Regions from separate parts of the Anaerostipes sp. 494a genome, predicted to be linked through region 2. Evidence: predicted binding sites of a transcription regulator. Region 2 holds the regulator's gene; the other holds the start of a gene.
What was found. The regulator Rex, encoded in region 2, represses fermentation and respiration genes when NADH is low (regulators of the CRP and FNR family bind a similar motif). The targets are predictions, from matches to a motif close to ATTGTTAANTANTTAACAAT.

Region 1 (8,973 bases), 140 kb from region 2:
TATACCAATTAATTATATTTTTTACAATTACAATGGAGGAAAAAGTATGAAAAAGAAACTACTATGTATTCTACTAACATTTGCATTACTATTACCTGTAATGCCAGTTCAGGCAGACGAGACACCTGTGAACATAATTGGAGCAACTGGTCCACAGATTATGAAGCAACATGCGGAGATACAGGAGAAGAATCCCGTTACTGCTATAATTGCTATGAAACTCAAACCAGAGACATTCCCGCCACAGGAAATCATGACTGGGACGATTGGTATGTTGTAAAAAGTGCCACCATCTACAAAACAGGATTGAAAGAACGCGAATGCTGGTATTGCTACACAACACAAACAGCTACAATCCAAAAATTAAAACCTTTTGTTAAATTTACTAAAAAGACCGTAAAGATAAAAGCAGGAAAAACTTATAAATTAAAATTAAAATATGCCAAAGGTGATTCTGCAAAGAAATGGAAATCTAGCAATAAAAAAGTTGTTACTGTATATAAATCAGGAAAAATTAAGGCCAAAAAGAAGGGGACTGCAAAAATTACAGTTACGATGAAATCTGGCAAAAAAGCAACATGCACAATTAAAGTATCTGCAAAAAAGAAGTCTTCTTCAGCTAAGAAATCTAACAAGGGTGGAACTGTTTATTGGGTACCAAACGGATCCGTGTATCATTGTACTAAAAATTGTCCTACATTGAGTCGTTCTCGTACAATTTATAGCTGTTCAAAATCTAAATGCCCTAAAAAGCGAGCATGTAAGGTTTGTTATTAACTTGTTTTTCTGCAAAAGTTAATAAATCAAAATAAAAAACCACCCAGCATAGCTGGGCGACGGAACCTATCAACCAAGGATGTTGATATAGTCCTACTTCGCAACTAGAATTATATCATACATCCTACACAAATTACAAATGGATAGGGTGTATTTTTTGCACCTTCACTAAAAGGAAGCCAGAATGCTTAATGGCAGAAATCATGAAAATCACATAAATTTATACAAAAAAAAGAGCTAAGATATGATATACATTCTTAACTCTTTTTTTGTTTATTCACTTGTAGCAACGAGTTGTAGCAATGTTGTAGTAACGATCTACTTTTCGCTACTTTTTACTACTTTTATCGTTCCAAAAAAACCACGAATTTTAGCGGTTTCTTAGAATTTACCTGCTTTAGCAGCTTCTTCAATGGATACTGCAACAGCTACTGTAGCACCAACCATTGGGTTGTTACCCATACCGATTAATCCCATCATTTCTACATGGGCTGGTACTGAAGAAGATCCTGCGAACTGAGCATCACTATGCATACGTCCCATAGTATCTGTCATTCCGTAAGAAGCTGGTCCTGCAGCCATGTTATCTGGATGAAGTGTACGTCCTGTACCACCACCAGAAGCTACAGAGAAGTATTTTTTACCCTGTTCGATACATTCTTTTTTGTATGTACCTGCAACTGGGTGCTGGAAACGAGTTGGGTTTGTAGAGTTACCTGTGATAGATACGTCTACACCTTCTTTGTGCATGATTGCAACACCTTCTGTTACATCATTAGCACCATAGCAGTTAACCTTAGCTCTTAATCCTTCAGAATAAGATTTTCTGAATACTTCTTTAACTTCTCCTGTGTAGTAGTCCATTTCAGTTTCAACATATGTAAATCCGTTAATTCTGGAAATGATCTGAGCAGCATCTTTTCCTAATCCGTTTAAGATAACTCTTAAAGGTTTCTGACGAACTTTGTTAGCTTTTTCAGCGATTCCGATAGCTCCTTCAGCAGCTGCGAAAGATTCATGTCCTGCTAAGAATGCAAAACATTCTGTTTCTTCTTCAAGAAGCATCTTTCCTAAGTTACCATGTCCAAGACCTACTTTACGCTGGTCAGCTACAGATCCAGGAATACAGAAAGCCTGAAGACCTTCACCGATAGCAGCAGCAGCATCTGCAGCTCTTCTACAATCTTTTTTGATTGCGATAGCAGCACCTACTGTGTAAGCCCATTTTGCATTTTCGAAACAGATTGGCTGAATTCCTTCAACCTGAGCATAAACATCTAATCCAGCAGCTTTTGTAATTTCAGCAGCTTCTTCGATAGAATTGATTCCATACTCTTTTAAAACAGCAAGAATCTGTTTTTCTCTTCTTTCATATGATTCAAATAAAGCCATTATTCGCTACCTCCTATTCCTTTCTTGGATCAATAATCTTAACAGCGTCATCAACGCGTCCATACTGACCTTTGGCCTTGTCCATTGCTGTCTGAGCATCGTCTCCAGCTTTGATGAAGTCCATCATTCTACCAAAGTTAATAAACTGGTATCCAATAATTTCATCGTCAGCATCAAGAGCAATACCTGTAACGTATCCTTCAGCCATTTCAAGGTAACGAGGACCTTTTTTGAGTGTTCCGTACATTGTACCAACCTGAGATCTTAATCCTTTACCTAAGTCTTCAAGTCCAGCACCAATTGGAAGTCCTTCTTCAGAGAATGCACTCTGAGTTCTTCCGTATACGATCTGTAAGAATAATTCTCTCATTGCTGTATTGATAGCATCACAAACTAAGTCTGTATTTAATGCTTCTAAGATTGTTCTTCCTGGTAAGATTTCAGATGCCATAGCAGCTGAATGTGTCATTCCTGAACATCCGATTGTTTCTACTAATGCTTCCTGAATGATACCTTCTTTAACGTTAAGAGTTAATTTACATCCTCCCTGCTGAGGTGCACACCAACCAATACCATGTGTCAATCCTGAGATGTCAGTTACATCTTTTGCTTTCACCCATTTTGCTTCTTCAGGAATTGGTGCAGCTCCATGGTTTACACCCTGAGCTACTGTACACATTTGTTCTACTTCATGTGAATAAATCATGTTGAAACTCCTTTCAGTATTAAAAATAACAATTTTATTTTAGCACATTGTTAAAAATAACACAACCTGCTAAAAAGAAAAATATTTATATCTTTACATATCGTTATATATCATTACATATCATTACATGAAAATCTCAAAAAATGGTGTAGTAATGGTGTAGTAAATATAAAAAACGATACTCATAAAGCAAACATTGTCAGTCAATCAAGTTTTTCCAGCTCTTTTTTTCTGCTATTTTCGTTCGTCAATCTATCAATCATTTGATTTACCCTATCAATTAGATCATTTATTTCTTCCTTCTCTTGTCTCAATTTCTCCACTTTTTGTTCGAGAGCGGCATTTATCACAATGCTTGATGCATCAATGATGACTGTGATTTCTTTAATTGTAAATCCTAACTGTTGATAAAACTTTATTGGTGTAATTCTCAATTTAGCAGTATCATCATAAAATAAATGTCCATACTTATTTCGACCTGTCGTAGTTACAAGTCCTGCTTTCTCATATCCTTGAAGCGCTCTCCTGGATATCTCAAGTGTTTCACAGATTTCCCGTATTTTCATATAATCCATATCTTCCATTTCCACTCTATAACTGCACATTACGTGCAGTCAAAGACTTTTATATTAGAAAAGCAAGCTACATTTCCCACTCTTCCATAAAAAGAAATGTTTTTTTCGCGAGTCCACAATTCAACGAAAATACATAAAATAAAACCCCTGCATCCGCTAATTTCTACCAGGCACAAAGGTTTCAATCGTTTCATGATATTAAATTTTTTTCATTCATTAAAAGCAAAATCCGCCAGTTAATACATTATCACAACTTCAACATCAACATGATTTCTTTGTTAAAAATGCTTGCTTGAATACGGAATTGTTATCTGTTTATTTCCAATTCAACTTAAGCATTATCAAGAAGAAAAAAACTTATATTAGTTTTCTTTACATAGATTTTCTTTTTCTATTTTGTTTAATCCTTGCATTTTTCCCTTCAAAGGAACTGGAATTGTTATATTGAACAGAAACTTGACAAACCAAATCACTACTAGAAATACAATAACTGGAATTGCACAATATGCAATTATAAATAAAGCCATTGTATCAATAAAACTATTCAAAATCTGTTTTGCTTTTTCACTGGCATCTGATGCTCCCTTTTCAATTTTATCGGTAAAAATCTCCCACCATTTTTTACTTTCTTTCTCTTCCTTCTTTGACTTTTCTATCTCTTTAGTTTTCTCTGTCAGCTCCGTCAACATAGTCTCATTTGTTTCATATATCATATCACTAATCTTTAAACTAAACGGGATAATAGTTGCAATCACAAATGCAAATACCACAAATTTTATCCCTAACACTTTTAGTAATGAGCGCTTTGTAAAGATTGAAATAGCGAACAATACACAAGCAAATGGAACCAAAATTTTAAATGCTAAAAACCCCAATACTGTCAGCAACGATTTTTCTAGTACTAATGCACACACCACAATCAACAGATACGAACTGATATCCATAATCTGATTTGCAATTGGAGTTGTCGCATCTCCCGGTATAGCAGCCAGACCTGTTGACACCGCTGCCGCTGTGGCGGTCACTCCCATTACCGTTGCCTTTTTCTCATCAATTGACTGAATTGTATTCTTGTAACTCTCCGGATTTGTTGTGTATTTTGCAACTACAAATATTGATAGTAATGCTATTACCAGACAAACTATCACCATTAGAACTTTCTTCACTATTTTCTTTGATATCCAATCATGTACTTTCATTTTCTTTAGTCTCCTTCCCTTAATTCATCCTTAACTTTCCGAACGAAATTTACAATGCATTCTTCCGATTTATCATTTATGTATATATTACAATATTAACTTTCACCTATCAACTCAGACATTGATTTAATCAATTCAGTATTGTCACACATAGTTTTTTACATATCTTACTCAATGTCTTCGCATTCATATTATTCTCTCCTTCATGTTATAACTGCACGTAACGTACAGTCAACATTTTAGTTATCGAAAGCGCTTAGTTTCGGGATATCAAGAAATATAATTGTAAAAGGTAAATGCTGATTCTCCTAACAAAAAAAGGGCACTTAATGAACCTGTATGGATAATACTTTGATTTTAAGCAACTGATTCTTTACGTTACTTTTTATTATGATATTTATAACGATTAAAACCACGAGAAATCAGTGTAAGTTCCAGAATTACGTTTTTCTTTCCTCTGCGAAATAATCTTTTGTAAGACTTATTCCATTTTAAAACACCAAATGTTCCCTCCGCTTGTATACTGCGATTCATTCTTAAAAATACCCCATATACAGATTCAAGATTCATAATTACTTCCTGATAAATAGAAGTAAGTTCCTGATTCATACGAATCGTTCTGTTGCCTGATGTCTTAGGGCTGCATTCTCTTTTATGTAAAGAACGTTCGCACGATTCTCATTCATAGATTTCTTCGGTTCTTCCATATTTATTCTTATACAGCTGAATGCTTTTTCTGTGGTCACAGCCAAAAACAAAAGTAGCTTCATGACATAGATCAAATGAGATATCTTGTGAAAGACTTTTTCTCGGTTCTTTGTACAGAATCTGTTCCATACTCAGGTATAGTGGTTTACATTAGCTTCGATTTTTTCCTATCAATATAGGCATAATCTAAGTCAACATAATCCTTTTCCAAAATATATGCATTCACATCCATAAAAATCAGTTCTATTGATTCTGTCAGTTCATTTCGACTGAAGTTGCCTTCATACCATCGAGAAGATACATATATCGGATATGGTTTCTACAGAGTTTTTGAATTTTTCTCAAAGAACAGATACCATGTGCCAGAGTGTATCTGGTAATTTATTATTTTCCACCATATTGTCACCTGCTTTCCATATAAGCGATTTCTATTACCAACCAACCTGCTTACCTACTTCATCACCTACAACAAATCCCAGTAATGCTGCAAAATAATTGATGTTCTTAGTCATTAAGCCAATTACGCAAATTACAATAATCGCTCTAGTTCCAACCCATATTGCGAAACTTCCCTGATTATGATTTTTACGTACTTTAAATAACAGCTATTGCAAAAAGGATAGTACTGATAAAAAATCCTACTACATATAAAATAATCTCAAGCATAGCCTACCGCCTTCCGCTAAATCTCATCTGGCTTCAAAAAGTGTCCGCAATTACATCTGATATATGGTCCATACTTGCCTAAACCACCTTTTAACTCGCCACCATCTTTTTTCGGACATTTTACATTATGTGAATTAATATACCAATTCATTAAATCAACCGTAAGATATTTTGTCTCTTTACAAGCTTTATTGGAGCATTTCAGATATGCCGTTCCCCTTACATTTTTTGCAAGCACCATATGACTCTTACATGCAGGGCAAAATTCTTTTTCTTCGACAAATTTTCCAAGTCCATAATTTGCCATTGAGCCACTATCAACACTTCCACCGCTACTTGCTACCATAGGTTTTGTAACTAATATTCCCTTTTTCTTTACTAGTTTTTTTGTATTCTGACCTACTACAATAGTTTCTAATTCTGTCAGTGCCTTAATCATCTCAATAGTATTCTTTCCTTTGATTCTAACCATAGTATGTACAACAGTCATCATTGAAGTAGTCTTGTCCACTTGGAATTTCCATTTTGCTGTAGGAAGTCCATACCATGCAAGCTCATCATCAATTATAATCAATGGGAATGTCGCATTCTCTGTTCCCCAGCAATACTCTTTCCACTGTTTCGGAAGATTTGCGTACTCATTGGACTTCATCAGAATATCAATTCCCCTACTGTCTGCATCATCCAACATTTCAAAAATCTGATTTTCCGTTTCTCTCAATTCTCCACTAGGAAGAGATATTACAACTTGCCATTTTGCCTTCCTCATATCCTGCTCGAACATAGAAATAGCATCCTGTTCATTCATAAATATATTAATCATCCTGTCCGGAGTTATCGACTCAATATATGGCTGAAGAGTTTTATCATAGTTCTCAATCACATGATGTTTTCCATTCTTTATATGCTGTAGCAATTTATAGAATACGTGGTTCGTACCCTTGAATACATTCCCCCAAAATCTTTCGTTTGCAACTGTTATCACCTTTCCCTTACCTCGTGTGATAGCTACATTAATCAATCGAACGACCTGATTAGGATTTTTTCCCATCAAATAGCCAACTGCACTCTTTGGGTAACTCTCAACTGCATCAAACACAATAACATCTGATTCAGAACCTTGGAACTGATGAACTGTTGCGCAGCTTACTATTGTTGTTCCCTTTGTATAATAATCTTTAATCATTGCCCTTATTAATCTGGTTTGTGCTGCGTAAGGAGTAATAATTCCGACTGCTTCTATGTTATTTTGTTCTGCCTTCACCGCAGTTGAAAAAGATATAATTGCACTTAGGATATTAAATCTGGAACCATCGGTATTCTTATCAGCTGCACAATATGTTCCTGCAAGGTTAACAAGATTCATTGCATCTCCTGGTAATGGTTCACTCTTAATAACGGCATCCTCTTTATGTAATACACTTGGATGATTTTTCAACAGCTTGTTATAAATGAATTTATTAGGGAACTCTGAAATTGCTGGTGCCATACGTCTTTGTTCATTAAGCATGACAAGCCAAGGGTGCCAGTACATATTTCCCTTGCCATCCACAATCTGCAAGTATGAGAATATATCTACCTGTAACACATGCGCATCCGGACACTGCGAAATCGGTGCAAGCTGCCTAAAGTCACCTACACACATAAATTTTTCTCTGGCAAGTGCCGCTGCCGAGATCACCTGTGGTACATATGCCATTGAGACCTCATCAAACATTACAAGGTCAAACTGTCTTTTCTCAAACATCGGATCAACCGTTGCTCTTGAAATTGTCGTTCCAATCACCTGTGCTCTCTGCACATATTTTCTCTCTTCTTTTCTTATCTCACTACGAAGATCCTTTATTTTAAGCTCAATGTTATTGTACTCTCTTGACTTTGTACTATTCTGAGCACGAAGTTCATCTCTTTTGGCATTCAAATGTTCAAGCTGCCTCGCATAACTATCGCTCTTACTGAGTGTATAATTGAATGAAGTAGCATACGAATTCTGCGAAAGTTCATCATCTCTTACATAACCAAAACGCAAAATTTTTCCATCTTCAAGATATGACTGCATGTCTGTATTAAGCATTCCCACGACTTTTTTGATTACACCATCCACTGATACATTACTATGAGACACAATAAGTACTGACTTATTCTTTGCAATATACTTCTTTGCAATCTTCGCCATAGTATATGTTTTACCAGTTCCTGGAGGTCCCCATACTGTCACGATATCATCTGTCTCCAATTTTCTTTCTACTGCATCCTGTCCTTTTGGTACACCTGCAATATCTGTATCAGTTGATAAAGCAGGTCCTTGTTCCATAATTTTAATTGCGAGTTTATTGACATTTGGATTAAGAGAAGTCATTCTCTTATTTAAGGCTTCAAGCAATTTCCATGGTTCTACCATCAAATGAGCAGAACTTACTTTATCATTCAGATCGCTATCCAATAATAAAGTCATCTGAAAATCTTCACATAAGAGTACGGTTCCGACAGCCCTAAGACCACCAGAAGTTTCCACAACGATAGGTGCATCATCTGGCAGATGCAATTCAGTCTCCATCTCAAATGAATAAGTATAGATTCCTTTATCACTTCTATTCAGTTTAACACCATTTACAATCTTATATCTCTTACCTTTACCAAGCTTGAGATAGTGAATTTCTCTTCTCAATGCATCGGAATATTCCTTAATATCCGAAGATGTATAAGCTGGTTGCTCATTCGTTGCTGAGTAAGTACTGCTCTCTGCTATTGTCTTTATCACTGGCTTAACCACACTATCCATTGTCTTAAGAAGTAAACCGACAATATCAATCGTTCTATTATATTCTGCTTCCGTCATCTGACAAATTGCTACCTGATTCAACATACTTATTTTAGAATTATTAATCTTGTACGAAGTTGTAATCATTTTATGATTACTGCATAAAAATATAAATTCAATATTTGCTCC
Region 2 (8,973 bases):
GGGTGATACCATTACTGACTTGAATGATCCATGTGCAGAGCCGTTGCCTGGATACAAAAAGGTCAATCCAATGGTTTACTGTGGATTATATCCAACAGATGGAGCAAAATATCCGGATTTAAGAGATGCATTGGAAAAGCTTCAGTTAAATGATGCTGCACTTCAGTTTGAACCGGAAACTTCCATTGCACTTGGATTTGGATTCCGATGTGGATTTTTAGGATTACTACATCTGGAAATCATTCAGGAACGTCTGGAGAGAGAATATAATCTGGATCTGGTGACTACAGCACCAGGTGTTATTTACCGTGTATATAAGACAGATGGAACGATGATTGAATTGACTAATCCATCCAATCTGCCGGATCCATCAGAGATTGATCATATGGAGGAACCGATTGTTACGGCTGAAATCATGGTGACTTCTGAGTTTGTTGGTGCCATTATGGGACTTTGCCAGGAACGAAGAGGTGTATATCTTGGAATGGAATATATGGAAGAAACGAGAGCGCTTCTTCGATATGAACTGCCTTTAAATGAGATTATTTATGATTTCTTTGATGCTTTAAAATCACGTTCCAGAGGATATGCCTCTCTGGATTATGAAATGAAGGGTTATGAAACAGCCAGACTGGTGAAATTGGATATTCTCATAAATAAAGAAGAAGTGGATGCTTTATCTTTTATTGTTCACGAAGATACTGCTTATGAACGTGGAAGAAAGATGTGTTCAAAATTAAAAGAAGAAATACCAAGACATTTATTTGAAATACCTATTCAGGCAGCTATTGGAAGCAAAATTATTGCCCGTGAAACGGTGAAGGCAATGAGAAAAGACGTTCTTGCAAAATGTTATGGAGGAGATATTTCAAGAAAAAGAAAGCTGTTGGAAAAACAGAAGAAAGGAAAGAAGAGAATGCGTCAGGTTGGAAGTGTAGAAATTCCACAGGAAGCATTTATGAGTGTGTTAAAACTGGATGAAGACTAAAGAATTGGAATTATATGTTCATATTCCTTTTTGTATACAAAAATGCAATTATTGTGATTTTTGTTCTTTTCAGGCATCAGAAACTACAGTCAAGTTATATATGGAAAAGCTTTATCAGGAACTGGAACAATGGGGCAATCATTTGGACGGCGACAGAAAGATTTCTACAATTTTTATTGGAGGAGGGACCCCATCTTCCATTGATGCAGTTTATATTCAGAAATTGTGTCAGATTATCAGACAATCCTTTTCTGTCATGGAAAATGCAGAAGTTACCATAGAAGCTAATCCAGGAACGGTAGATGCTGAAAAATTAAGAATGTATTATGATGCGGGAATTAGTAGAATCAGTTTTGGACTTCAAAGTACAAGGCAGGAAGAACTTTCTTATCTTGGAAGAATTCATACTTATGAGGAGTTTCTTGAAAGCTATTATGATGCACGAAAAGCCGGGTTTGAGAATATTAATGTAGATCTGATGAGTGCAATTCCAAAACAAACGATAAAATCTTATGAGGAAACACTTAGAAATGTAGCAGAATTGAAGCCTGAGCATATTTCTGCATATAGTCTGATCATTGAAGAGGGAACAAGGTTTGCACAAGATGAATCTATTGGATTATATTTGCCGTCAGAAGAAGACGAAGTTTCCATGTACAAGATGACTGGAGAAATTCTTGTAGAGTATGGTTATGAAAAGTATGAGATATCTAACTATGCCAAGCCGGGCTATGAGTGTATACATAATCTGGGTTACTGGTCACAGATTCCTTATCTGGGAGTAGGACTTAATGCAGCTTCATATCTGGATGAAAAACGTTTTGAAAATTCTTTTTCTATGAATGAATATCTGGCAACCGATTATTTTCCAAAAGTGTTTGAAGAAACCAAACCCTTAACCTTGGAAGCACAAATAGAAGAATTTATGTTTTTGGGGCTTCGTAAAACCAAAGGGGTATCAAGAACAGAATTTAGGCAAAAATTCCATCAGCCTATGAATTATTTTTATAGGAATGTAATAGAGAAAGCCATAGGCTGCGGATGGATGAAAGAAAAGGATGATATGTTATCATTGACGGAAAAAGGAATTCTTATCAGCAATCAGGTATTGTGTGAATTCCTGTTATAGGTCTAATAATTTTTTTAGATTGATTTTCCCCCAGCCCTGATGGTGTCTGGGGGTTTTTAATTGGTCGCAATTGTTTTTTAATTTTAGTTTTGCGTCTTTATTGGTGTAATATGGATATTTTTCGATTAAAAGTGCCATTGCACCGGAAACCACAGGGGTTGCCATTGAAGTACCGCTTTTTATAGTGTAGTGGTTGTTGATACTGCAGGAATAAATATTTGTTCCTGGTGCTACAACATCAGGTTTCATAACACAAGAACGAGTTGGTCCTCTTCCGGAATAGTGACTGGAAAAACGGTAATTACCTATGATTTTCATAAAGTCATCGCTGGAACCAACGGTGATGATTTTTCTGCTGTTTCCGGGAATAGAGATACTCTGAGGACCTGGACCGTGATTGCCTCCGGCAATACAAACGATAAGACCATCATCCCATAATTGATCCACATAGCGAAGAATCTCTCTGGAAGATTCATCTTCGTTGGTTTGCGCAGTGCCTATGGAGATGTTTACGATTCGAATATCATAACTCTGATAGTTTGTATGAATCCAATCCAGACCGCGGATAAAAGCGGATGGAATACCATTTCCAAAAGAATTTAAAACTTTTAATGAGATAATGTGTGATTTCGGAGCAATCCCAAGAATATCATTGCCATAAGGACAGGAAGAAGCTGCTATTCCGGTAATATGAGTACCATGTCCATTGTCGTCATAGTATTTGGTTTTATGATTAACAAAGTCAATAAATGCAGCAATACGATGATCAGCTGGAGCAAAGTCTTTATGGGGAAAAAGACCGGTATCCAGAAAAGCAATACCGATTCCTTTTCCCATAAGACCCTGTTTATGAGCAAGATCTGCATGAATTTGTTCTGAGATGGATTGTAACATAGATTTCTCCCTACTGTTATATTATAGAATACGTACAGCAGAGAAAAAGGATACATCAGATGTGGGGTGAGAAAATTAATTAAAACCGATAAATTTTCTCGCGGCTTTGTATATACCAATGGTTGTTTTTCTTCCGCCTCTTCCTGGAAGATTTACTGCATAGCCAACAATGCTGTGGCGAATTTTACGATAAAGAGATTTATCTTTATCATATAGATATTTCCATAATTCTTTCTTCATCTGAATATGCTCCGGCTTGCCTGATTTCAAGGCAATAATAGAAGAAATACACATGATGATAGACAGATAATGCCGCATATAACGGGCAAGAGGTTTGGTGGTGATGTTGAAACCAGCCATATAATCAATCATGATTTTTGTAACTAAAAACTGCTGATCGATTCTCTTAATCATATTTATTTCGTTTACAGACTGATCATCTCGACCGATAAAATAGCGGTAGAAATTTACATCCAGATAATACATGTTTTTTACATATGGAAGTGGTTTATATACATAAATGTTGTCAACATAAAATGTATGTTCTGGAAGTTTTAGCTGGCATTCCCGAAGCAGTGCTGTACGATAAATAACAGAATGCATAAGAATATACTGTCCAATAGGAAATCGTTTTACATCATTCCAGCAGAATACTTTATTGTGAGGAATGGCATGACGATAATGGATAACAGTTTTTTTTCTGGCACCCTGTTTTTCGTAAACATAGTTTGCAAGAAGCATGTCAAGAACAGTTCCTTTTTCATAGAAACTAGATAAAGTATCCATGATTTTGTCATAGGCTGCCTGATTAACCCAGTCATCGCTGTCTACAACTTTTAAGTATATGCCGGTGGCATTGGCAATTCCGGCATTGACTGCGCCGCCGTGTCCTTTATTCTCCTGGTGGATGGCACGGCAAATAGTAGGATATTTTCTCTGATATTCATCTGCAATTGCTGCAGTATGATCAGAAGAACCATCATTAACGATTAAAATTTCAACATTTTCGCCACCTGGTAAAAGTGTGTCAATGCAGTGACGCATATATTCCTGAGAGTTATAGCAAGGTACTACAAAGGATAATAATTTCATGATAACCTCCATATAATTATTATGATTTCTCTAATTATACCCCTTTTTACAAAATTAGCAAAGGGTTTCCCATTCTTCATACAATTCTTCCAGAGAATCAGTAATAGAAGCCTGCTCATTACCGAGCTCCATTAGTTTTGCAACATCTGTAGCAATTTCTGGCAGTGCCATTTGTTCTTCAATCTCAGACTGGCGTTCTTCTAGCTGTGTGATTTGTTCTTCGACTTTTTTTAGGCGATTTTCCTTTTTCCGCTGTTTTGCCTGAAGTTCTTTCTGCTGCTGCCAGTCAAGCTTGGATTCCGTGATTTCTTCTGCCGGGTTATTATCTGCAGTAATAATGGCTTCTTTTTCTTTTTGTTTTAAATAATCCTGATAATTACCAGTATAAGATGTCAATCCGCTATCAGAAATTTCAAGAATACGGGTAGATGTTTTGTTAATAAAATAGCGATCATGAGAAACGTAAAAAATTGTTCCTGTATAAGCGTTCATGGCAGATTCCAATATTTCTTTTGAATGGATATCCAAATGGTTTGTAGGCTCGTCCAGAATCAGAAAATTGGCATGAGAAAGCATTAGTTTTGCCAGAGATACACGCCCTTTTTCTCCTCCGCTTAAAGAAGATATCGGTCGAAAAACATCTTCTCCATAAAACAGAAATGCTGCCAGAGTATTTCGTATTTTTGTATTTGTAAGGTCTGGATATGAGTCGGATATTTCATCAAAAATTGTTTTTGAATCGTCCAGGTTATCTTGAGCCTGGTCATAATATCCGATAGATACACCAGCCCCAAGCTGAATCAGACCACTGTTTTTACTGATCTTTTTACATATGATTTTCAATAATGTTGTTTTTCCAGTACCATTTGGTCCGATCAGAGCAACACGTTCACCTCTAAAAATATTACAGCTGATATGATCAAACAGAGGCTTTGAGCCGAATGATTTTTTCACATCTTTTAATGTCAGAACATCATTACCGCTGATTACTTCAGGTTCAATGATAAGACGCATATCAGAATTATATTCCATTGGTTTCTCAAGAATTTCCATCTTATTTAAGGCTTTTTCGCGACTTTCAGCACGTCGAATGGATTTTTCGCGATTAAATTGCTTTAGTTTTTTGATAACTTCCTGCTGGTGTTTAATTTCCTGCTGCTGATTTTCATATTCCTTTTGGCGGATAGCTTTGATCTGATCTCGTTTTTGAATAAATTGAGAATAATTTCCATCAAAAAGCATAGATTTTCCCAGTTCGATTTCCATAACTTTGTTGACAATCTTGTCAAGAAAATAGCGGTCATGGGATACGATAATCACCGCTCCGTTATAATGGGACAGGTAATTTTCCAGCCATCGAATGGATTCTACATCCAGATGATTGGTAGGCTCGTCCAGTAATAAAACATCAGGATTTTTCAATAGAAGTTTTCCGAGGGCTACACGTGTCATTTGCCCTCCTGATAATGTACTGATCTGTTTCTGGAAATCTTCTTCACAAAATCCAAGTCCTTTTAAAATCCCGGTAATTTCACTTTTGTATGCAAATCCATTTAACTGTTCAAAACGATGGGTGGCATTGGTATATTGTTTCATTTTCTGCTCAAGTTCTTCACCACTTAAATGTTGCATTTCGTGTTCGCATGTTCGCATTTCATGGTCCAGTTCAATTATTTCCTGCTTTACGGAAAGCAGTTCATCAAAGATTGTATGGTGAAAGCTATGATTCTGATGCTGTGCCAGATATCCTAGAGATGTATCTTTTTTCATGGATACTTCTCCGTCATCTGCACTTATTTCTCCAACGAGAATTTTTAATAATGTGGATTTTCCTGCACCGTTATATCCGATAATCGCCAGTCGGTCATTTTCATTTAAGTGGAATGAAATATTCTGTAAAACAGGTTTTTCGACAAATGTTTTACAAATATTCTGGCATGATAAAATCATAAGTCAATAACTCCTTCTATTATATAAAATATTATTTTCAATGAAGACACTAGAATTCAGAATATCATATTTTCATATAAAATGGAATAATTTTCATTTGGAAACTAATGAGAAAGATTGACAGTTATTAGACAATCTTATATAATTAAAATAGAAATAAAGTTTGGAGGAAATAAAATGGGAAATACAAATAAAAATATTTCATCAGCTGTAATAAAACGTCTTCCAAGATATTTCCGATATCTTGGTGCATTAAAGGCAAAAAATATTACCAGAATTTCTTCTAAGGAACTGAGTGAACGTATGATGGTAACAGCATCTCAGATACGCCAGGATTTAAATAATTTTGGAGGATTTGGACAACAGGGCTACGGATATAATGTGGAAAATCTGTACACCGAAATTGGAAAAATTTTAGGGCTGGATAAGAGAAATGATATGATCATTGTCGGAGCAGGAAACCTGGGACAGGCCCTTGCGAATTATCAGTCATTCAATGAAGATTATGGATACAAAGTAATGGCGTTATTTGATGTCAATCCAAAACTGATAGGTATTTCTGTTCGTGGAGTTAAAGTGCTGGATATTGATGATATGGAAGATTATATCAAACACCATAATATCAAGATTGCAGCATTGACACTTCCAAAAGACCAGGCTCCAAGTATAGCTAAAAAGATGGTTGAATGGGGTATTCGAGGATTTTGGAACTTCGCTCCAGTGGATTTGCATCTTCCGGAAAATGTTACAGTAGAAAATGTACATCTTGCTGAAAGTTTAATGACATTGACTTACAATATACATAATCGGGAAGAGAATGGAGAGTAAGAAAGATGATTGTCGGGATAGGAACAGATCTGGTAGAAATCAGCAGGATTCAGAAAATGATCTCAAGGCATAAAACTCTGAATCGAATATTTACGACAAATGAATTATCCGATGCAAATAATAATGCTACGACTTTAGCTGGTAATTTTGCTGTAAAGGAAGCCGTTTCCAAAGTATTTGGGACCGGCTTTTTCGGTGTAGAAGCAAATGAGATAGAAGTACTTAGAGATCATAAAGGTAAACCATATGTAAAATTGTATGGACAGGCAGAAAAAATGGCGGAAAATCTTAAAATTGAAAAAATTCATATTTCCATTACAAATACAGGGAAATATACACAGGCATTTGCGATAGGAGAGTGCTTATGAAATATGTTTTGACAAATAAAGAAATGCAGGATATTGATAGAAAAACTATTGATCAAATAGGAATTCCGGGCTTAGTGTTAATGGAGAGAGCTTCAGAGGCTGTGGCAAATGTGGTGAAAGAATATGCGAAAAAAGAAAGTCGTATTTTGATAATTGCAGGTACAGGAAATAATGGAGGAGATGCACTGGCTGCGGCAAGGATTCTCCTTGAACAGAAATATAGGATAGATTTTACTATTGTTGGAAATGTAGAAAAGGCTTCAAAAGATTTAAAACTGCAACTTTCAATTTTAGAAAATCTAGGATTTTATCCTGTTGATGATGTGAAATATGAAAAATATGATTTTTTGGTTGAAGGAATCTTTGGTGTGGGTCTATCAAGAGAAGTAGGAGGCATTTTCAAAGAGGTAATTCAACAGATTAATCAGTCTGGAAAGAAAGTTATTTCCATTGATATTCCTTCTGGAATCAGCGGAGACAGCGGGAAAGTTCTTGGCTGTGCAGTGAATGCTGATGTAACAGTGACATTTGGAGGATTAAAAAGAGGTCATTTGCTGTATCCGGGCAAAGATTATTGTGGTATTACAAAACTGGTATCTATTGGATTTCATGATCAGACCATACAAGAATATGCAAGTGCCTTTACATTTGCGGATGAAAGGAATATAATGCCGCCGAGGGCCAATGATTCCAATAAAGGAACTTATGGTAAAATCCTTATGATAACAGGTAATGAAACCATGTCAGGAGCAGCGGCTTTTGCAGGAGAAGCTGCTTTAAGAATGGGAGCCGGACTGGTAAAGATTCTTTCTGACGAATCAAACCGAGGAATATTACAAACAAGGCTGCCAGAGTGCCTTTTTGGAACAAGAAACCAGCTGAAAGAATCTTTGGAATGGTGTGACTGTATTTTGTTTGGACCGGGAATCGGGGTATCAGAACAGACCAGAGATATGCTACAGTATATAATGGAGCATGGGAAAAAGCCATTGATCATCGATGCAGATGGGTTGAATACTATCAGCAGGTATCAAATGGATGTACAATATGAATACGGTCTTATTTTGACACCTCATCTTATGGAAGGTGCCAGACTGTTGTCAAAGCCGCTGGAAGAAATAAAAAAAGATATCTGTCAGGCAGCAGAGGACATTGCCCGAAAGTACCATGGAACGGCTGTGTTAAAAGATGCAGCAACAGTAGTGACAGAAAAATCTCATTTGCTATATATCAATCAAAGTGGAAATCATGGAATGGCAACAGGCGGAAGCGGAGATGTTCTGGCTGGAATGATTGCCGGGCTTCTTGGTTCTGGAATGTCTTCCTATGAGGCAGCCATAAAGGGTGTGTATCTTCATGGACTTGCAGGAAATGCCGCAAGAGATGAAAAGGGTCCATATAGCATGATAGCGTCAGATATTTTAAAACACATAAAAGATGTAACAGGAGGAGAATATGAATCAGTATTACCGGGTGCATGCAGTTATCGATCTGGATGCAATCTGCAATAATATAAACGAAGTAAAAAGAGTAATAGGACCAGATGTAAAAGTTATGCCAGTTATTAAAGCTGACGGATATGGACATGGAGCAGTGCCTATTGCAAAAGCCTTAAATGAAATTGGTGTAGATGCATTTGCAGTTGCCATCATTGAAGAAGGAATTACTCTTAGAAATCATGGAATTAAACAGCCTATCGTAATTTTAGGATATACCTCTGAGTA

Region 1: the regulator Rex is predicted to act here: its motif matches at 2,922-2,941, upstream of BHF70_RS02090 (iron-sulfur cluster assembly scaffold protein).

Annotation. Positions count from the first base shown of each region.
Region 1 covers NZ_MJIF01000001.1:396,131-405,103, forward strand. Annotated here, with positions in the region: gene BHF70_RS02080 (Ig-like domain-containing protein) at 64-777, shown strand; gene BHF70_RS02085 (GGGtGRT protein) at 1,159-2,169, opposite strand; gene BHF70_RS02090 (iron-sulfur cluster assembly scaffold protein) at 2,183-2,875, opposite strand; gene BHF70_RS02095 (MerR family transcriptional regulator) at 3,079-3,450, opposite strand; gene BHF70_RS13085 (KxYKxGKxW signal peptide domain-containing protein) at 3,505-3,567, opposite strand; gene BHF70_RS02100 (hypothetical protein) at 3,813-4,649, opposite strand; partial or broken gene BHF70_RS13090 (transposase) at 5,028-5,723, opposite strand; gene BHF70_RS02110 (AAA domain-containing protein) at 6,040-8,973, opposite strand, start outside.
Region 2 covers NZ_MJIF01000001.1:532,831-541,803, reverse strand. Annotated here, with positions in the region: gene lepA (translation elongation factor 4) at 1-988, shown strand, start outside; gene hemW (radical SAM family heme chaperone HemW) at 978-2,117, shown strand; gene BHF70_RS02835 (S8 family peptidase) at 2,112-3,011, opposite strand; gene BHF70_RS02830 (glycosyltransferase family 2 protein) at 3,087-4,103, opposite strand; gene BHF70_RS02825 (ABC-F family ATP-binding cassette domain-containing protein) at 4,158-6,053, opposite strand; gene BHF70_RS02820 (redox-sensing transcriptional repressor Rex) at 6,231-6,881, shown strand; gene acpS (holo-ACP synthase) at 6,887-7,249, shown strand; gene BHF70_RS02810 (bifunctional ADP-dependent NAD(P)H-hydrate dehydratase/NAD(P)H-hydrate epimerase) at 7,246-8,760, shown strand; gene alr (alanine racemase) at 8,705-8,973, shown strand, end outside.